4 regions of the Eubacterium sp. AB3007 genome follow, and region 4 is predicted to be linked to each of the others. Evidence: riboswitches for the same ligand, from Rfam matches in the RefSeq annotation. Region 4 holds a riboswitch; each other region holds the start of a gene.

Region 1 (5,318 bases), 690 kb from region 4:
GGACAACGATGACACCCTGCCCATGCTGGCCAGGATCGCCCGCACTCAGGTGGAGGCCGGCGCGGATGTGGTGGCGCCCTCCGACATGATGGACGGCCACGTCACCGCCATTCGCCAGGAACTGGACAAAGCCGGGTTCGTCAACACCCCCATCATGTCCTACGCGGTGAAATTCGCCTCTGCCTTCTACGGTCCCTTCCGGGTGGCGGCGGACAGCGCGCCCCAGTTCGGTGATCGGAAGAGTTATCAGATGGATTTCCACAATCGCAGGGAGGCCCTGAAGGAGGCCATGCTGGACGTGGAGGAAGGGACGGATTTCCTCATCGTCAAGCCTGCGATGGCTTACGGAGATCTGATTCGGGAGGTGGCGGATGCCACCGATATCCCCATCGCTACCTATAGTGTCAGCGGGGAGTACAGTATGGTGAAGGCGGCAGCGGCCCAGGGCTGGATCGACGAAGAGCGCATCGTGGGAGAGATGGCAGTGGGAGCCTTCCGTGCGGGAGCTGGCATGTATATCACCTACTTCGCGAAAGAAATCGCGGCAATGATCGACGCAGGAAAGATTGGATGAGCCGGAATGGCGGAGTGAGGTAACAAAGTGTTAAGTGCGATATTCCAGCCGTGGCTGGGGAGAGATTCTCTGGTGGCAGCTGACGATACATGGAGCCTGTTGTTCGTGCTTTGTGCAGGAGTGGCGCTGGCGATCTATCTGGAGCAAAAGTATGACTGGGCAGCGAAAGCTTCAGGGTGCATCCTTTGTCTGGTGTTGGCCATGATCCTGTCCAACCTGGGGATCCTGCCCATCAACTCAGCACTGTATGACGATGTCATCTGGGGCTACGCGGTGCCTATGGCGATCCCGCTGCTCCTGATGGAGTGCAACCTGAAGGTGATCTGGAAGGAGACGGGACGGATCCTGATCATCTTCCTGATCGGCGCGGTGGGGACACTGGTGGGAGCAGCCATCTCTTTCACACTGCTGAAGAACATGGTGCCGGAACCTGCCGGAGTGGCGGCCATGATGACCGGGACTTACATCGGCGGCAGCTTGAATCTGGCGGCATTGTCGGACGAATTCAGCGTCACCGGAGAGGTGGTGGGAGCCGCCACCGTGGCGGACAACCTGCTGATGGCGGTATATTTCTTTGTGCTGATCATGTTCGCGGGAATGAAATTCTTCCGCAGGCATTTCGGCCATCCCCACATCGATGAGGTGGCGGCGGGCCACGCAGCCGGAGGCGAAAACCAGGCGGCGGCCTTCTGGAGCCGGAAGGGGATTTCTCTGAAGGATGTAGCCATGAACCTGGCCTACACCGTGATCATCGTCTGGCTATCCAAACTCATCGGCGGGTTCATCGGGGAGCTGGTCCCTACCAGCAACATGCTGCTTTCCATGATCAACGCCTTCTTCGGCTCGCAGTATATCTGGATCGCCACCCTGTCCATGCTGATGGCCACCTATGCGGGGGACAAGATCGGGAAACTCAACGGATCCCAGGAGATCGGGACGTATTTCATCTACCTGTTCTTCTTCGTCATCGGTGTACCGGCCTCCATCATAGTGATCATCACCCAGACCCCTGCCCTGTTCCTGTTCACCGGGATCATGGTGGCCTGCAACATGTTGTTCTGTTTCGCGGGGGGCAAGCTGCTTCGGTTCGATCTGGAAGACTGCATCATGGCCTCCAATGCCAACATCGGAGGGCCTACCACGGCGGCCGGCATGGCCATCTCTCAGGGGTGGAGCAAACTGGTGGGGCCGGTGATGCTCATCGGTACCTTTGGGTATGTGATCGGCACCTATCTGGGGGTCATTGTTGGCAACCTGCTGGGGGCGTAGAGTTTCCCCAGAGACAACTTATGCCTCGCATTGTTGATTATTGGAGGCGTTGATTGACAGCCTGTTATTTTTGTGGTAGATTCATAAGTGATGAATACAACTGATGGGGAACAGGCTTTGTCCTTCGGGAGAGCCTGCCACCGGGAAGCAGGTGAGATTCCTGCAGAGTTCTCGTTACTGTAATCAGGGAGCAATGGCCATTATACCACTGGGAGACCGGGAAGGAGGCTGGCGCGTAGATCTGTAACTCAGGAGACCGACCATCAGGAGGGGGAGACCCCGCCACGAGCAATGGGTTGTGTATTTGGTTTTTTACGAGAGAGACCCTTTGTTTGTGTTGTACAGACAGAGGGCTTTTTGTATTCATCGGCAATTGTTTCACTATTAACTAAAGGAGTTGTAGTTATGAAGAAATTATTGGTTTTGATGCTGTCAGTCATGATGGCGGTAGTATTCATGACCGGTTGCGGTGGCTCACAGACAGAAGAGAGCGGCGGCGGAGATGCTGACAAGGAAGCGGCACAGGCCTGTGCAGACGCCATCGATGCAATCTACGTAGGCGAGTGGTCTGAGGACACTGAGCAGCAGTGCCTGGATGCCAAGGCCAAGTGGGATGCACTGACCGATGAGCAGAAGGAAATGGTCGAGGGTGAGGAAGCAGATCCGGGTTACTTCGGTGACGACACCGGCGATGCCTCCAAGGACGATCCTTTGAACGGAGACAAGATCGGTGACAAGGAGATCCTGGTGGTCAGCTTTGGTACCTCCTTCAACGATAAGAGAGTGGCCTGCATCGGTTCCATCGAGAAGGCTGTACAGGAAGCCAACCCTGACTGGGCTGTCAGAAGAGCGTTCACCTCTCAGATCATCATGAACCACATCTTTGCCCGTGACGGCGAGAAGATCGACAACATCAAGCAGGCACTGGCCCGCGCTGAGGAAAACAAGGTCAAGGAGCTGGTAGTCGTGCCGACTCACCTGATGAAGGGTAAGGAGTACGACGAAGTGGTCGAGGCCATCAACGAGTATAAGGACAAGTTCGATTCCCTGAAGTTCGCAGAGCCTCTGCTGGGTGAGGTAGGCAAGGATGCCTCCGTCATCAACGAGGATAAGGAAAGATGCGCCAAGGCTGTCACCAAGGCCGCTGTCAAGGACGCCAAGTATGACGATCTGGACGCTGCTGAGAAGGACGGCACCGCTTTCGTATTCATGGGACACGGAACCTCTCACGAGGCCAACATCACCTATGACCAGATGCAGAAGCAGATGGACGAGTTGGGCTACAAGAACGTCTTCATCGGCACCGTTGAGGGTGAGCCTGAGGATACCGCTTGTGACAAGGTCATCGAGAAGGTAAAGAAGGCCGGCTACAAGAAGGTCATCCTGCGCCCGCTGATGGTCGTTGCCGGTGACCATGCCCACAACGACATGGCAGATGCAGACGATCCGGAATCCTGGGTAAGCCAGTTCACCGCTGCCAAGGCATTTGACAGTGTGGATTGCCAGATCACAGGTCTGGGCGAGATCAAGGCCATCCAGGAGATGTACGTTGACCACGCCAAGGATGCGATCAACAAGTAAATGGGGATGTTCAGACAATTAGCTTTGAAGGGGCGGCTGCTGGTGATCTGCCTGCTGCTGCTCTCCCTGGGAACCGTGCTTTGTGCCTGCAGCGGCGGTACACAAAGCCCTGCGGAGAAGGCGGGCCTGACAGATGGTCAGTACACCGCAACGTTCACCACGGACAGCAGTATGTTCCACGTGAACGAGTCAAAGAACGACCAGGGAATCCTCACCGTGAAGGATGGCCAGATGACCATCCATGTGACGCTGCAGTCCAAGCGCATCACCAATCTGTTCTACGGAAAGAAGAAAGACGCGCAGAAGGATGGAGCGGAGCTCATCCAACCGACAGAGGATCAGGTTACCTACGACGATGGGTACAAGCAGACCGTCTACGGGTTCGATATCCCGGTGCCGGCCATCGACCAGGAGTTCGATGTGGCGCTGATCGGGACCCACGGCAACTGGTACGACCACAAGGTCAAGGTGACAGATCCGAAGCCATTGCAGGAGTGAGTACGGGCGATGAGTCCGGAATATAATTTAAGTAAGGTATTTCCACAGAAGAGGCTGTCCCGCGCGGGCAGCCTTTTCTGGTCTTTGTTCAAAAAAACATTGCAATCAAGGGGAATTTGTTATAGAGTAATAAGGTAAAGTTTATGTAAGGAGATTAACCATGAAGAAACAGAAAAAGAGGAATGTTATCGTAGGACAATCCGGAGGTCCTACCGCGGCCATCAACTCGTCTCTGGCGGGTGTGTACAGAACCGCGAAAGAAAGAGGATATAACAAGGTATACGGCATGATCCACGGCGTGCAGGGACTGTTGCAGGAGAGGTACATCGACCTGTCCAAGCACATCCAGACAGGCCTGGACGAGGAATTGCTGAAGAGGACCCCGGCGGCGTACCTGGGTTCCTGCAGATACAAGCTGCCGGAGATCCACGAGGATCAGAAGACCTTTGAGAAGATATTCCGTATTCTGGACGATCTGGAGATCGATTGTTTCATCTATATTGGCGGAAACGATTCCATGGATACCATCAAGAAACTGTCTGACTATGCGCTGGTGTTCGGTTCCAAGATCCGCTTCATCGGCTGCCCCAAGACCATCGACAACGATCTGGCGCTCACCGACCACACGCCGGGATACGGCTCCGCCGCCAAGTACATCGGTACCTCCGTCAAGGAGGTCATCCGCGACAGCTGGTCCCTGGAGACAGAACACGGCCAAGTGATCGTGGTGGAGATCATGGGAAGAAACGCCGGATGGCTCACAGGGGCGTCGGCTTTGTCCAAGGGCGAGGACTGCGACGGACCGGACGCCATCTACCTGCCGGAGGTACCCTTTGATATGAAGAAGTTCCTGGACCACACCAGAGAACTGCTGCAGAAGAAGGCCTCCGTGGTTATCTGCGTTTCCGAGGGAATCAAGACCGCTGATGGCAAATACGTTACAGAGGAAGAAGGTTCCCCGGTCTACACCGACGCATTCGGCCACAAGCAACTGGCGGGTACCGCAGCGTATCTCTGCCGCCGTGTCTCTGAGGAAATCGGCTGCAAGACTCGCGCCATCGAGTTCAGCTCCCTGCAGCGGGCAGCCAGCCATTTCGTGTCCAGGATCGATATTTTGGAGGCCTATGAGGTAGGCGGTGCTGCCATGAAAGCCGCCGACGAGGGCTACAGCGGCCAGATGGCTGTCATCATCCGGACTTCCGATGATCCGTACCAGGCAGGCACCGAGGTCAAGGATGTCCACAAGATCGCTAATGACGAGAAGCTGGTGCCGCGTGATTGGATCAACAAGGAGGGGAACAACGTAACGGATCGTTTTGTCAGCTACGTGCGTCCGCTGATCCAGGGCGATGTCCAGCCCATCATGGTAGATGGCATCCCACGCCACCTCTACGTC
Region 2 (5,318 bases), 850 kb from region 4:
GAGGTCTGGTTGGTGTCTTTGCCGAAGATCCTGGTGACCACGTACATGCCAAAGTCATACTGCTCCAGGTAATCCAGCGGCTTCTTGTCAAAGTTTTCTCCATACATCTCTTCGTGGACGGCCACCAATACATCCAGGATGGTGACCATCTTCTTGTGAGAACTTGGTTTGGCATACTTGTGAGACTTGGCAGTGTCGCCCTTGACATGAAGTTCCATGAGCTGTCCCGGCTCACCGGCAGTCTGATTCACCTGCACGAGTACGTCAGCTTCGTCCGGCAGCTGGGCGTTTGCAGCTTTGGTCTCTGCCTTCTTCAGTACAGACAGCGCCTCCTGGAAAGAGTCCTCGGTACCCTCTTCCTTGTTCAGTGCGGTTTCTGCTGCGGCAATGGCCTCCTGGAAGGCAGACTTTGTGCCGGAGGGATACTCCAGCGGCGCATCGCCCTCGGTGATATCCGCCAGCTGGGCCTTCGCCTTCTCGATTTCCTTCTTCAACTGGTTGCGGAAGTTGATCTTCAGAGAGAAGGTATAGTCCACAGTGGGCTCGAAATCGTTGGGCGTCAGATAGACTTCTTTGGACTGATATCCCTCCATCGTCAGCAGGCAGTGGAGCTGTTTGCCGCCAGGGACAGTGAAGGACCCGTCTTCATTTGCCGGGATCTCCTTGTCCTCTACGGTGATGGATCTGACCACATCTTTCAGTTCCTCAGAGGTGTCCTCATCGTATACCTTGAGCGTGATGGTGTGACTATCCAGATACTTCTTGATGGTGATCTCCTGAACAACATCCTCGGTGGGCTTGAGATAGTTGTATTGGCTCTCCTGGTAACCGTCCTTGGACACGGCGCAGTTGTACTGGATCCCATCGTACAGGCGGTAGCTTCCGTCTGCTTCTGGTGCCACGGTCTCTCCGCTTCTGGTGACAGTGATCACAGGCTCGGGTACATCCTCGCCCAGCTGATCCTTCACGTGGAACTTCACAGTGTGCATGCTGTCTGCTTCCTTGAGGAGAGAGAGCACCACGTGCTCCTCTTTGGCCGGTGAGTAGCCGGTCTTTGTCGCCTCGGCGGCGCCTCCCTGTGCCACAAAGCCTTCCTTGGAGACGGAGATAGTATATTTCTTCAGGGAATTGAGTTTGAAGGTACCATCGGCATTCGGGGTGATCTCGGTATTGTCTGCCTCGTCCACCACCTTGATGGTGGCGCCATCGATCGCCTCTTTGGTCTTCATGTCGGTTACATCCACCGTCACATCAAAGTCGATGACGGGCTTGTCCTGGACGGTGATGTGGAAGGTGCGCTCCGCCAGAGGCTCCTTGTCATAGTACACACCGTTTCCATCGTACTGATCGTAGCCAGTGTCGGCGGGGTAGAGTTTTAGCGTGGCCGTGAAGTCCATGCCGCTATCTCTGTAGGCTGCTTTCGGGCTGAAGGTGACCGTGCCGTTTTTGCCTTCCGGATAACGGATCTTCTTCAGGTTGGTGCTGGAGAAATAAGTCGTCTTCAGGATGCTGCTGTCGATGAACCAGCCCGCCCGGAACTTGTTACTACGCTTGAAGATAAAACTTTTTATCTCGGTCCCGGTAGTATCATAGTAAGGCACTGTGACATTGGTTCCCTTGCCCTTGATGGCATCCGCATGGTCGCTGCTGATGGTCCCGTTAGAGAAGTACTGGTCCATGTAGCGCTGAGCATCCTGCTGCGGTGTCATGATCTCTGTGCTGTCGCTGACGCGCTTCAGGTTTTCCTTGTCGATCTGGAAGTCGTGGACGTAGTAATACTTGTCCGGGGTCTTGTCCTGCTTGGCAAAGTGGCTGGCGGAACGGGCAGCGTAAACCTTCGGCTCTCCCAGAGTGATGGGCACGGGCCAGAAGGTGTAAGCGTTGCTCTCCGGCAGAATCAGCCCACCCAACAGATTGCTTTCCTTGCCGCCGACTTCTTTCTTTTCTTCTTCCACGGCCTCAGCGATGATGGTGTCCTTGGTGGCGGTGTCGGAAACATAGAAGCGATCGGCGCCGGTTCCCTTCATGGTGACGATGGCGGTGGCCTTTCCATCCTTGATGACAACAGTAGCCTTCGATACCACGATCATGCCGCTGGCATCGGTCGTCACATCTGTCTTGAATCCGGTTGCGGTGTAGGTCCCGTCAGTGATCTCTTCTGGCTGGGAAGGATCCGTGGGGTTTGTCGGATCTGTGGGGCCGGTGGGATCTGTGGGGTCTGCTGGCTGGTCGGAACCACCCTGGCCAGGTTCATCCGGTTTCTGGGAAGGATCGATGGTGATCATGTAGGTGTAATTGATCCAGTGCGGTTGAGACATCGCCGTTGTTCTGGCGCTGATCGCTGTTTTCTCGTTCAGTTTTACAGGCAGGGTGACCTTCTTGTTCTCAATCTTAAAAGTGTCTGCGCCCATCTGGTCCGTATCCGGATCATATATGGAGAGCTCCTCGCTCTCTGCGGAAACGGTTCCGATATGAACGTGTGACATGTTTGCGCTGCTGGCTGTGAACTCACCTGTAGCCTGCCCGTCCTTGATGGTGACGCTGGTGCAGGTCAGCCTGGCCTTGCCGGTGCCGCCATCGAACGCATAATGATCCGCGTCGATGGTATAGGTTCCGTCTGCCAGAGTCGCGCTGCCTGTGCCCGTGGGGTTTTCGTCCGCAAATGCAGGAACGCTCATCATGGACAAAGCCACCGCTGCAGATAGCAGAAGCGCCATCACCTTTTTCAAGTGTGTTTTCATAGATTCTTTTCCTTTCATTGTAATCCTTATGATGAAATGACTTGTACGCTTCTGGGGAACTCTGCCGGCATTGCCTTCTCCACAACAAGAAAAACTGCCTCCTCCTGCGAGAAGACAGTTCATAAACACATCAAAAATGCAGACCCCACTGCATGGTGTGATTGGACAGCTTTCTCCGGAAGCGTTTCTCCAACTTACAATGCAGCAGGTTTCCTGGCTCAGGGATCCATCGTGTACAGCTCCTTCTCGGGCGGAGGCGGGCGAATCGACTGATTCACCTGACGTAGCCGTCCAATGGCGATCGCTGTACGCATCTCCCCTCACAGTGACCGGATCGCTCGGGATTTCCACCCGATTCCCTATTATCCCCGCTATTACCGCAGGGCACTGCAAAGCGTACTATTCCACCCGTAATTATACTGCGGTAATGGGGTAACTGTCAACACAGAACCTGTCTTTGGAAGATGACTGCACAGGGAAGGGGTGCGGGTAGTATCGAAATCAATACTCTGTTCACCTGAGAGTTTCCCCACGCGACATTCCTGTCGCTATTCGGGTCCTTTCTCCTCAGGCCCGCATCCCGCGGTAGATTCCTCATTGACAGGCGGCAGATTTATGGTAGAATATTAGAAGCGTAAAACTGAATACGAAGCCAGTTCGGTGCCCCGGCCTGCGCGGCCGTGGGATAATAGGGAATCAGGTGCAAGTCCTGGACGATCCGGTCACTGTAATGGGGAGTTTCGGTACACGATGTCATTGGGAAACAGCCTGCAACGGCGCAAGTCCTGAGAAGACGTACTGTTGCGAGGAACCAGAGTCAGGAAACCTGCCGAATCTGAGATTGATGCCATGAACTTCCGAAGAAGGTTCGTCAATATTTCTTTTGTTATGTGTAGACCTTCTCCATGGTTTGTGGAGGAGGTCGTGCTGGTTTTTGGGCCCTGCGTACCGAAGATGCGGGCGGTCAGCGATGCGCGTGGTTATTTCACAAAACATTGTGTCATGAGAAGGAGGAAGTATGAATAGTAAGTTGAAACAGATACTGACGCTGTTGCTGTCAGTGTGTGTGGTGTTTGCATTCAGCAGCGTGGCTGCGTTTGCGGATGGGGAAGGGACGAGTAGCCCGACTCTGGAAAGCGTTACAGCAGCGATTGGGGAATTGTCCAACGATCCGCGTGATTTCAAAGCTGAGGATCGCGAAAAGGTCGAAGCTATTCAGACCGACTATGAGGCTCTTTCAGCAGAGGATCAGGCGACGATCGACAAAACATTCAACCATCCATCCGGAGACGGTCAGTCCTACGGCCGCGTTCTGGAGGCCGCTTTGTGGGCAGTGCGCTCATATGAGATCGATACGAACACCGTATTGACAGATGGTACCTACACGACAACATCTGAGCCGGCCGTCAGTTCCCAGTCCGACAAGGGTAAGAGTGATTCGAGCCGCACAAGAAACTGGTGGGTTGAGAGCGTCACCGTGGAGAACGGTCAGGCGACAGCCAACATCTATGTGACGAGTGGTGCGGCAACGAAAGCCAAACTGACTTCATACCCAAGTGTGTGGGTCGGTGGTAAGTCAATCGAGCGCGATTCGAATAATAACTACCCGATTCCGGTGGACCTGAACGGTGTGACCTACTTCGGCGGAGTCTCCTCGAGTATGCCAAGACCGATCATGTATTCGTTGAGTACTACTATCGAAGAACCTGTTAATCTGGCCATCACTAATAACACTGGCATGTTCAAAGCCGAGACAGCATCGCTGGAAACCACAGAGGGGAAGACTTACCTGGTCATGTCTCTTAGCGGTAAAGGCTATCATGAACTGTACAAGGGAACCTATGAGCAGGCTGTAGCCAATGGAGATGGCAGCAAAGATAATGGGAATGACTCGTGGATCCACGGCTATTTGAATGCAGCCGGTAAGTGGGAATTCAGAATTCCGGTGGAAGATGGGGAGTCTTATATGCCGCTGGTGGCGGTGTCTGATTCCTACTATCAGAAGTATCTGCAGGGGCAGAACTCTCTGGCAAGAGCGTTTTATCCCAGACAGATGGAGCTTGATCGTGCGGCAGGTACATTGGTTACAGGTGACTATGAGTTCAGTAGAGATATCACAGTGACAAACAATGTCAAGATGCTGAAGGTGAACTCCGCAAAGTTGGATACAGTTGGGGGGCCAAATTCTAATAACTACAAGGCTGATCTTGTTCTCGAGATGGGAAGTGAGTCTTACAGCGAGGCGTTTGTCGGAACGTTTGCAGAGGCAAATGCGGCTGAGAAGACGATTGCGCTTGCGGATGGAAATGTGTTTACGATCCCCGTCAAATGGGTGGAGACCTTTGGGCAGCCTGAAACTCTGAAGACGCTGGCGAATGGAGAGCCGTTTTATCTGTCTCTGAAATCGAAGAAGAACGGTACATGGTATGAACGGATCGCAACATTGGACGAAGGGAATGGTACATTAGTGATCGATCCAAGTATTGCCGATTACACGGCAGTGGATGCCGCTATCGCAAAGATTCCTGGAGATCTGAGTATTTATACTGACGAAACAGTAGCAGCAGTAACAAAGGC
Region 3 (5,318 bases), 440 kb from region 4:
CGCAGCAGTGAAGATGACCGGGTGGTGCTGATCAGCCTCACCGAGCAAGGGCGTGGGCTGCAGGAGAAGGCGAAACACATCCCGTCGCAGGTGGGCAACTGCATCACGCTTCCGCCAGAGAAGGCGAAGGCGCTCTATGATCTGTTATATGAGCTTTTGGATTAACAGGAAGGAGATTCAAAATGGCAAAGGTATATGATTTCAAAGTAAAAGATATGGCGGGCAACGACGTTAGTCTCGCAGAGTATGAGGGAAAGGTGCTGCTGATCGTGAATACAGCCACCGGATGCGGTTTCACGCCACACTATGAGCCGTTGGAGGAGATGTACAGAGACCTGAAGGACCAGGGGCTGGAGATCCTGGACTTCCCCTGTAATCAGTTCGCCGGGCAGGCACCGGGTTCCGATGAGGAGATCCACGAGTTCTGCACCCTCAAGTTCGGGGCGGAGTTCCCCCAGTTCGCCAAGATCGATGTGAATGGGGAGACGGCGGATCCGCTGTTCGCGTGGCTTGCTACAGAGAAGCCCTTCCAGGGATTTGGCAAAGGCTTGAAGAGCGCAGCACTGAACAAGTTCGCCAAGGCCAACAACAAAGCCTTCGGGGACAAAACCTACATCGGCTGGAACTTCACCAAGTTCCTCGTCGACCGGGAGGGAAATGTGGTCGCCCGGTTCGAGCCCACCGAGGATATGAAGGCTGTCAGATCGGCAGTGGAGAAATGTGTCAAAGGGGACGGTTCTTTTTGACACACTCCCCTGTAGGATAACGACAAGTTGAGGGAATTTGCGTCGAAAGTGTGTCAAAAAGAACCGTCCCTCCTGACACACTCTGACGTACTGGAAGGAGAACAAGGATGAACAATGAAAGTCTGGATGCGCTGGAACTATCGATGAACCGGGAGAAGGTGATCGTCAGGACCAGCATCATAGGGATCGCAGCCAACGTGCTGCTGGCAGCCTTCAAGGCCGTGATCGGCGTGCTTTCCAACTCCATCGCCATCACACTGGACGCGGTGAACAACCTGTCGGATGCGTTGTCCTCCGTGATCACCATTATCGGAGCCAAACTGGGGGCCAAGCTGCCGGATAAGAAACACCCGCTGGGTTACGGCAGGATCGAATACCTGAGCTCCATGCTGGTGGCGGCCATCGTGCTCTACGCCGGGATCACCTCCCTGGTAGAGTCGGTGAAGAAGATCATCCATCCCGAGACAGCCAACTACGCCACCGTCTCGCTGGTGATCATCGCAGTGGCGATCGTGGTGAAGCTTATCCTGGGCCGGTATGTAAAGAGACAGGGCCAGAAGGTGAACTCCGGAGCACTGATCGCCTCCGGATCTGATGCCTCCTTCGATGCGATCCTGTCCGCCTCCGTCCTGGCTTCCGCCATCATCTATTTGATCTGGGGCATCTCCCTGGAAGCCTACGTGGGCGTGGTGATCTCCCTGGTGATCATCAAGGCGGGTGTCGAGATGATGATCGAGACGCTGAATGACATCATCGGGCAGAGGGGCAACGCGGAGACCAGCCTGCGCATCCGGGAGATCCTGACGCAGGAACCGGAGGTGCGCGGCGCTTACGACCTGACGCTCTTCAATTACGGGCCGGACAAGTACTACGGTTCCGTGCACCTGGAACTGCCTGACACAATGACCGTAGACGAGGTGGACCAACTGACTCGCCGGGCGCAGGCTCGCGTTTTCAAGGAGACGGGAGTTATCCTCACGGGTATTGGAGTCTATTCTTACAACACCAGCGACGATGAGGCGGCGCAGATTCGGAACACGGTACAGAAGACCGTCATGTCCCATGACTGGGCGCTGCAGCTCCACGGATTCTACGCTGATACCGAAGCGAAGTCCATGCGTTTCGATGTGGTCCTCAGTTTTGATGTGGACAAAGCCGACGCGGTAGGGATCATGTCGCAGGAAGTACAGGCGCTGTATCCCGATTACCATATCATGATCCTGCCCGACGTGGACGTGGTGGATCTGGCGTAGGATATACCAGGGGGTGTGCCAAAGGGTGTGTCAAAGGGGACGGTTCTTTTTGACACACTTACCGAGTGTGTCAAAAAGAACCGTCCCCTTTGACACACCCCCTTGACCGTTTTCATATTCTGGTGTAAAATCAGACAACAGTTAAATATAATGAACATCTGCAATCAGCCTTGATGCTGAGGAAGTCCGGTGAGATCCCGGTACAGTTTATCCCTGCTGTAATGGGGAATCGAACGCTGCATAAACCATTGGGAAATGAACATCCTGAGAAGGGCGGCAAGTAGGTTTGACCCCGAGTCAGAAGACCGCAGATGTGAAGCATGGGTGCTGTCGTAGGCATAAGCGATAGGTATTTTTGTTTGCCATCACGCGGACATCCATGAGGAGAGAAAGGAGAGTCTTATGAAGAAGAAACTTGTTTTGTTGCTCCTCAGCCTCTCGGTCGTGGCGCTGGTATTGGCCGGCTGCGGCGGAGGAGATAACGGAGGAGAGTCGGAAGAGGCAACTGCAGATGGCCCGATCGTGGTCGGCTGCAGCTATGTCGCCGGAAATACCAACCCGGTGGACAGTGCCTGGGATCTGACTTCCCACGGCATCAGCGAAGGGATCTACATGCAGGATGCCAAGGGCAACCTGGTATCCCGCTTTGTGCAAAAGCTCGAGCGAAAGGATGACCTGACCTGGACCGCGACGCTCACCGGGAAGGTGAAGTTCAGCGATGGCTCAGACTGCGATGCCAAGGCGCTGGCGGACTGCATGAACTACCTGCAGAAGAACAACGAGATGGCGAACGGCACGGCGGGCGTGGTGAAGTTTACCGCCGAGAAGGACGGCACGCTGACCATCAAGACCGAGAAACCGACCCCGGTGATGGAGTCGCTGCTGGCAGAGTGGTGCAACGTGGTGTTCAAGCAGGACGGGGATGACTTCCTCTACACGGGTCCGTATATGGTCAAGAAGCTGGACTCCGAGGTATCCCTCGAGCTGGAGCCGAACCCCTACTACGACGACCGGGCAGAGCAGCGTTCGGATGTCACCCTGAAGGTGTTCAGCGATACGGCCGCCATGGAGCAGGCTTTTGAGGCAGGGGAGGTAGACCTGATGTTCGGTCTCACTCCGGAAAGCGCTGAGACACTGAAGGGGAAAGGGTTCACCGTCAAGGATTATGATGCGGGTTACCAGTACTTCGGGTTCACCAATCTGAAGGACGGCCCCATGAAAGACGCCGACGTGCGCAAGGCCATCGATCTGCTGCTGGATAGAGAGGAAATGGTCAAGGCTCTACAGGGCGGCCGGGTGGCCAATGGTATTTTTGCTCAGTACTATTCCTTCGCGGGAGATGTGAAGGTGGAGACAAAGGCGGAAGAGGCCGCCAAACTGCTGGAGAAGGCGGGCTACAAGAAGAACGACGAGGGCTACTATGAGAAGGACGGGAAGAAGCTGACCCTTCACATGGTAACCTACTCCGCACGGGCGGATCTGCCGATCCTGATGCAGCTGGCCGCTTCTCAGCTGACGACAGCAGGGATCGACAGCAAGACCGATGTGGTGGATGACATCAACGCCAACCTGGAGGGCGGCGACTACGACCTGGTGTTCTACGCGCAGCACACCGCACCCTCTGGTGAGCCATCGGCCTTCCTGAACATGGCGCTTGCCAAGGACGGAAGCAGAAACTATGCCGGCTACAGCAGCGACAAAGTCAACAAGCTGTTGGACGAGATGGGAAAGACGCAGCCGGGTAAGGACAGAGACAAGCAGTCCAGAGACATCCAGGCCATCGTGGCAGAAGATCTGCCCATGATCTACCTGGTGGATCCTCAGTGGCACGTGGCTTTGTCCGAGAGAGTCAAGGCATATGAGCCATACTGCGGCGACTACTACTGCGTCAACGCAGAACTCGGCCTGTAAAACCAATCTATTTGCGAGCGGCGGGCACACTCTGTGGGCCCGCCTGTCTTTTGGGCGGGCTAGTCCCGCCGGGTGATGAAGTTATGAGGAATGCAATACGATTTCTGAGCAAGTGGTGCCTGATCTTCCTGGTGACCTCGGCGCTGATCTTTCTGGCGGTGCGGATGATGCCCACCACCCCGGTGGACAAGTGGCTGGATGCCTACCACCTGCCGCACACGGCGGAGAACGAGGCCTATGTGAAGGAGAAGATGGGGCTGGATGAGCCGCTGATCTTCCAGTATACCGGCTGGATCGGTAACTTCCTGCGGGGAGACTGGGGTGTCTCGCTGGTGTCGGGAGAGAACATCCGGGAGCGGTTCCTGGCCAAGATGCCCTACTCCTTTTCCATCGGGATCATCGGGATCCTGCTGGGTGCCGTTGGAGCCTTCTTCCTGGGGTATCGGGCCGCCCTCACCCGAAGCGGACGCTGGGACAGGATCACCACGGGCATGACGGTCTTCTGTCAGAGTGTGCCCATGTTCATCCTGTCCATCCTGATCATCAATGCCTTTGGGGTGAAGCTCGGGATCGCCAGTTTCTTTACGGGAGACGGGCGATACTCTATCCTGGCGGCGATACTGCTGACGGCTTTGTACAGCATCGGCGGGCTGTCCCGGGTGGTGCGCGCCGCGTTTCGGGAGGAGATGGGACAAAGCTATGTGAAGTTCATGGTCTCCAGAGGGTTTGCGCCGGAGGAGGTACTGTGGAAGCACGCGTACAAGCCGCCGCTGGCCAGCCTGATTGCGGCGGTGATCACACGGTTTGCCGGGGTGTTCGGCGGGAGCACGGTGCTGGAGTTCGCCTTTGCGATCCCGGGGCTGTCTACCATGCTGGTCTCTGCCATGGACAGCAGGGACTATACAATCCTGCAGACCTATATCCTGGTGGTGGTCCTCTGGATGTTTCTCGTGCATCTGGTGCTCCATCTGGTTCTGTATTTGCTGGGAGCAAGGAGGGGAGCATGAAGAGGAGATACATTCTGTGGGGCGCGTTTTTGGTGTTTGTGCTCCTTTTGTTTCTGATCCCCCACCAGAACATCAAACTGACGGATATGCTGCATACCTACCAGGGCTGTGGTCCGGCCCACTGGCTGGGGACAGACAATCTTGGCAGGGATCTGTTCGCCCTGATGGTCACGGGAGGACAGCGGACGCTGATCGTGGTCTTTCTGGCCACAGGGATCTCCTTTGCGGGGGGCTCGCTGCTGGGGATGATCGGCGCCTACAAGGGCGGCCTGGTGAAGACGGTGATCCAGTTTCTGGCGGACTTTGTCACGGTGATCCCCTCCCTTGTCATGGCCCTGATCTTTTCGGCGCTGTTCGGGTTCTCGGCCCCCATGGCCGGCATTATCTTCGGCATCGGGAAC
Region 4 (5,318 bases):
GGCCAAATCTGTGCAGAGCCAGGCGAAGCAGAGTTTGGAGCAGGCAAACACTGCCAAGGCAGAGGCAAAGGCAGCGCAGGACCAGGCGATCCTGGACAAAGCCGCACAGGACGCTGATCTTCAGGAAATGAAGGAGCAGGCCATCGCTGACCTGGAGGATTATGTCGGACAGAATATGGAGGCTGTGGATCCGGATAAGGCAGAGGTAGCCGTTCTGAAGGCGGTCAACAAGATCCTGGAAGCCGAGAGTCCAGAGGAGATCAACGAGGCCGCACAGAAAGGATTTGATTCGGTCGGAAAACTCATCGAAGAGAAAGCAGCGGCCGACAGGGCGGCAGCAGAGAAGGCCGAGAAAGAACTGGCTGACAAGGCAGCCTCCGACAAGGCATTTGCCGATCTTCAGAAAGAAGTAGACAAACTCGTCAAAGAAAAGGCCGCGGCAGAAAAGAAAAAGATCGAAAAACAGACGAAGAAGGCGCTGAACCTGAAGGTCAAGAAGGTGAAGGTCAAGTCGAAGTCCAGGAAGATCAAGGTCAAATGGAAGAAAGTCAAGGGTGCACAGGGCTATCAGGTCCAGTTCAAACGCAGCGGTGACTCTGCTTACAAGCTGCTGAAGGTGACCAAGAGCAAGAAGGTCAAGACCGGAAAACTGAAAAAGAGATCCAGGTATACCTTCCGCGTCAGACCTTACAAGAAGGTGAACGGTCAGATCCTGTACGGAAAATGGACAGTTTCCAAGACCGTGCGTGTGAAATAAAGACCAAAACAGGAGCATTGCCGAGACGGCATGCTCCTGTTTTTCTGAGAACTCAGACCTTCTTGCGCAGCGTCCTGCTCCAGCTGCCGTATCGAATGCTGCCTTTTGACTTTCGGTAGGCACGGATCTGGACGCTGTATTTCTTTTTGGACTTCAGATGCCGCAGATACGTCTTGCTGGCGGTGGAACGGGAGATGTTCAGATATTGATAGGATCTCTGCCCGGGATACCGGTAGCGGATCTGGTAGCCGGAGACGTTCTTCAGAGGTTTCCAGCGCACCTGGATCTTTTTCTTTTTCTTTTTCAGTTTCTGCAGGTTGACCTTGCTGGGAGCAGGAAGGACTGTCTGTTTTGTGCTCGTGCTCCGAGTGGCGGCTTTGCCTGGCATCTTGGGAGGATCGTTCCTGCCGGTGGATTCTCCTGCGCTACCGTGTTCGGAGGGATCGAGACCATCATAGTTGGAGAGATCCACGTATCCATAGCCAGTTTTCGGATCCCGGCCGGTGGGAGCCATATCTACGGCAAGGCGTTGGAACTCCCGATATACATCCGCCTGCCTGTAATCCGGGTGCATGAGCTTGAGGATCGCAGCGGCAGCCGCTGCGTGTGGACAGGCCATGGAGGTGCCGGTCTTCATTTTGGTGGTATTGCCGGGAACAGCGCTCTCGATGTAATAGCCGGGTGCGGTGAAATCCAGTGCCTCGCCGAAATTGGAAATGGAAAGGGCCGTGTACTCTCCCGTATAGGGGTCGTCGCCGATGGCCCCTATGGATATGGTGCGGGAGGTGGCTGCCAGGTAGTTACGGGCAATGTCGGTCCCTTCGTTTCCGGAGGCGACCAGTATAACGCAGCCTTTGTCCAATGCGTTTTGGAGTGCATCGTCCAAGGGGGCGTAGCTCCCACCCAGATCGTATTTCAACTGATCGGTGTCATAGCCGAGGCTCATGTTGATCACATCCGCCCCGTGCTCCGCGGCATAATTGATGGCTGCGATCAGATCCGCAGCGGAGGCGACGTCTTCCTCGCTGCTTCCCTTCTGCATGATACGAATCGCCATGATCTTCACCTGTGGGGGAGTGCCCTTGGCGATGATGCCGGCAACATGTGTTCCATGGCCGGAGTCATCGCTGTAATCGCTGCCGGTTCGATCCTCTGTAAGATTCACCGAATGAGCCAGGTCTATCCTACCCTGAAACCAGTCGTGTTCTTTGTCGATGCCACTGTCGATCACGGCGACTGTGACCGAGCCGTTCACGTTCGCAAAGCGGGCAGAGGCTTTGTCCAGGCCCATCAGGCGGATGCCGGTCAGATCTGTGTCGGCGAATACCTCACGAATCCCGAGCAGGCACAAAGCCATCATCACCACAAGAAGCACCGTGGCCTTCTTCAGGCGCTGCCTGTCAAACTGCGTCATAAGATCCTCCTTTCTGCAACTTTAGGATATCGAATATCGCATGTAGTGTCAATATCTGTAGGCGTGCCAGGCGGCAGACAGTTTTCGGCAACATGAGGAATTGATTCTCGATCTAAGGCTTGAAAAAGAGGGAGGGAGGTGATAGAATAAATATAAGTAAAAAGTGATATTGGGAGTGACTAACGGAAGCGGGTGAGAATCCCGCGCTGATTCAGCAACCGTAAGATGTGGACAAGAGGTTCGCAGAAGTCGGGAGACGAGTCACTGCCCGGATGTGAATACTCTGAAGTAGTTGGGCATCGACCGAAAGGGTAAGTCTTGGTATCAGGGAGCATACGTTACAGCGGCGTATGAGCCTGCCAGACCGCACTTTTCTTTTCATTTGCGTGAATGTGATCCTATGAGATGACGGCTGCTCCAGAGGTGGCCGTTTTTTTATACAAAGCGTGCAACAACGAGAAAGGAGGCTAAGTGGCACGCAGACTTACAGATTTAATAATCATAGGAGAAAGTGTTATGAAACGAAAAACATGGAACAAGTTGGCCACACTGCTTCTTTCCGTGCTGATGGTCGTGACGTTCATGCCGTCGATGGCGTTTGCCGCAGGGGGGCAGGGCGGAGCCGATGGTGGCGAGGCAGTCAAGATCAGTAGTGCGGAGGAGTTTGCGGCGATGGAGGCAGACGGTAATTATGTGCTGGACAGTGATATTACCGTAGAAGCCCCGTACGCCAATGCTTTCAGTGGAACGTTTGACGGAAACGGACACACGGTGATGCTGAATATTGAAGGAACGACAGCGAATGTCGGATTATTCAAGGACCTTGCCGCCGGTGCTACGGTCAAGTCAGTCACGACAGCAGGGAAGGTGTCTGGGACGAAAAACTATGTCGGCGCAATCGCAGGCAAGGCTACAGGAGATGATGTGGTCATCGAAACGTGCATCAATCAGGCGGACATCGACGGAAAAGCCGGAAACGTAGCAGGATTGGTTGGTTGGGCAATGAATGGTGTATCCATCAGAGAGTGCATCAACCACGGCAAAGTGACCGGAGGCGGTAACCGCGTCGGAGGCATCCTCGCATATGTCAGCGGAAACAATACCAAGGTGTCCATCGAAGGTTGTGTCAACATGGGAGAGATAACCGGAACAAACAACCAGATCGGGGGCATTGTGGGTAATGTTTCCGGTGGGAAGACAGATGTACATAATTCATATAACAACGCACCCATCACAGGCACAGGCCAGTATTCCAACCTGGTAGGTGGGATCATTGGGCAGACCACAAAATCGGGGCCGACTGACAATTTGAAGAACTGTTATAATGTCGGAACATGCTCGGTCGCTTCATCGAATAAGCCGGGATCGTTGCTTGGTAACAAATCCAACAATGGCACGATCACCAACTGCTATGTTCTTGACACCGCTGCAGAGCAGGCAGTAGTAGGGGCAACGCCGGAAGGTGTCGTAAGCAAAATCGCCGATGAGATGAAAAGCGCGGAGTTTGTATCTCTTCTGGGAGAAGCCTTTGTGAAGGATAGCGACAACATCAACGGCGGTTATCCGATCCTTGCCTGGCAGAATAAGACACCTGTGCAGGAAGTTCCTGTCATCTCCGTGGACATCAGTGGTGAACCCAAGACCGGTGCGACACTGATCGCAACTGCAAACGGTGAAGGCGGCGAGGAACCCACAAGCGTGAAGTACCAGTGGATGGAGAACGGCGAGGATATCAGCGGTGCCATCGGGGCGAAGTTCGTGGTGCCGGATGAGAAGGCCAGCCTTGGAAAGAAGTACTCCGTGACAGTATACGGCGCAGATGATTCCTATGCGACCTCCGACGAGATTGAGATCGCTGAACTTTCCGATGCGCTGAAGGTGAGTCTGGACAAAGATGCCCTGACCGTCGAGAATATCCAAATGATCACAGAGACAGGCGCGATCACACTGGCCACAAAGGGTGAAAACGGCGCTGAGATCTCTTGGAAATCAGGGGACGAGACCTTCATCGGAAATGATGGAACGGTCAAACAGCTTCCCGAAAGCGGCAAGAAAGAAGTGAAGCTGACCGCGACGATCGCAGCAGGGGAAGTTTCCGAGACAAAGGATTTCACATGCACGATCTACTCGCAGGAAGCTCAGAGCGATGAGAAAATGCTCGAGGACGCCGCAAAGAGGTACGATCTGGGCGTGCTCGCTCCTGTTTACGGAAGAGACACCAATATCGCAGAGTACCTGAAAAAGGACATTGCGTCAAAGGGCTATGAGGGAATCGATGTATCCATGAAATCTGCCGAAAGACACAGTTATCCGGCAAACGGAGATGCGGCGATCGCAGAGAATGGGGATATCACTTACTTCTACGATGATCCCATGACTTTGTCCGCTATGGGAAAGGGAAGTTACGCGCAGTATGACGTTTCGTTCATCCTCTCGAAAGGGTCCAGCACCAGGGAACTCTCCAAGGTGGTCAATATCTATTGGGATGCGGACAAGCTGGCCGAAACCCTGCAGAAGGAGATTCTGGACAAAATCACCTGGGACATGATCAAGGGGGAGAACGGCGAGCAGAACGACGTCACCAAGGAACTGACGCTGACCAGATATCTGGGCGGTCAGAGCGGTGGTAACCTGCTGGCAGAAATCAAATGGAATTCCAGCGATCCTGCCGTAATCGCGATCAAGAACGGTTCCGATGTTATCTACGGAGACTACGTGGCATCCGTCGCACCGGATATCATCGATCATCAGGTTACGCTTACGGCGACCGTCGATTACAAGAAGACAAACAGCGGTACTGCTGCAGAGACAAAGGCAATCGATGCGCTGAAGACGACGTTCCAAATCAAGGTGCCTGCGATCAACGTTGAGGAAGCCCTGGCGGAAATGAACGAGAGCTTGGAGCCGTTGACAGCAGCCAAGCTGAAGGACAGCATTACGAACAAGAAGCTGGATACCGATGCTGTTGTCAACGACATCCAGATGCCGACGCCGAAGAATACCGGCGTGAAAGACTATAACAAGTATAGATTTGTCTACTCTTCTGGGGATGAGGACCTGATCAAGGTGGACGGATATCGGGGTAACGTTTACCGCCCGCTTCCTGGTGAAGCGGCGAAGTCCACCACCCTGAAGGTCAGAATGGTC

Evidence for each region. Region 4 has a riboswitch for cobalamin ahead of P156_RS12385 (immunoglobulin-like domain-containing protein). Riboswitches for the same ligand answer to the same signal wherever they lie in the genome.
Region 1: it holds a riboswitch for cobalamin, as region 4 does, so the genes downstream of both, P156_RS0106570 (sirohydrochlorin cobaltochelatase) here and P156_RS12385 (immunoglobulin-like domain-containing protein) in region 4, are expected to answer to the same signal.
Region 2: it holds a riboswitch for cobalamin, as region 4 does, so the genes downstream of both, P156_RS0105985 (carboxypeptidase-like regulatory domain-containing protein) here and P156_RS12385 (immunoglobulin-like domain-containing protein) in region 4, are expected to answer to the same signal.
Region 3: it holds a riboswitch for cobalamin, as region 4 does, so the genes downstream of both, P156_RS0107695 (ABC transporter substrate-binding protein) here and P156_RS12385 (immunoglobulin-like domain-containing protein) in region 4, are expected to answer to the same signal.

The regions. Positions count from the first base shown of each region.
Region 1 covers NZ_JIAD01000001.1:1,378,254-1,383,571, reverse strand. Annotated here, with positions in the region: gene hemB (porphobilinogen synthase) at 1-574, shown strand, start outside; gene P156_RS0106575 (DUF819 domain-containing protein) at 602-1,843, shown strand; cobalamin riboswitch at 1,934-2,123, shown strand; gene P156_RS0106570 (sirohydrochlorin cobaltochelatase) at 2,249-3,424, shown strand; gene P156_RS0106565 (hypothetical protein) at 3,431-3,922, shown strand; gene P156_RS0106560 (6-phosphofructokinase) at 4,083-5,318, shown strand, end outside.
Region 2 covers NZ_JIAD01000001.1:1,218,205-1,223,522, reverse strand. Annotated here, with positions in the region: gene P156_RS0105985 (carboxypeptidase-like regulatory domain-containing protein) at 1-2,741, opposite strand, end outside; cobalamin riboswitch at 2,927-3,148, opposite strand; cobalamin riboswitch at 3,383-3,590, shown strand; gene P156_RS0105980 (hypothetical protein) at 3,760-5,318, shown strand, end outside.
Region 3 covers NZ_JIAD01000001.1:1,624,958-1,630,275, reverse strand. Annotated here, with positions in the region: gene P156_RS0107710 (MarR family winged helix-turn-helix transcriptional regulator) at 1-165, shown strand, start outside; gene P156_RS0107705 (glutathione peroxidase) at 183-746, shown strand; gene P156_RS0107700 (cation diffusion facilitator family transporter) at 854-1,999, shown strand; cobalamin riboswitch at 2,142-2,326, shown strand; gene P156_RS0107695 (ABC transporter substrate-binding protein) at 2,402-3,910, shown strand; gene P156_RS0107690 (ABC transporter permease) at 3,994-4,917, shown strand; gene P156_RS0107685 (ABC transporter permease) at 4,914-5,318, shown strand, end outside.
Region 4 covers NZ_JIAD01000001.1:2,068,164-2,073,481, forward strand. Annotated here, with positions in the region: gene P156_RS12380 (leucine-rich repeat protein) at 1-757, shown strand, start outside; gene P156_RS0109845 (S8 family serine peptidase) at 810-2,171, opposite strand; cobalamin riboswitch at 2,319-2,452, shown strand; gene P156_RS12385 (immunoglobulin-like domain-containing protein) at 2,688-5,318, shown strand, end outside.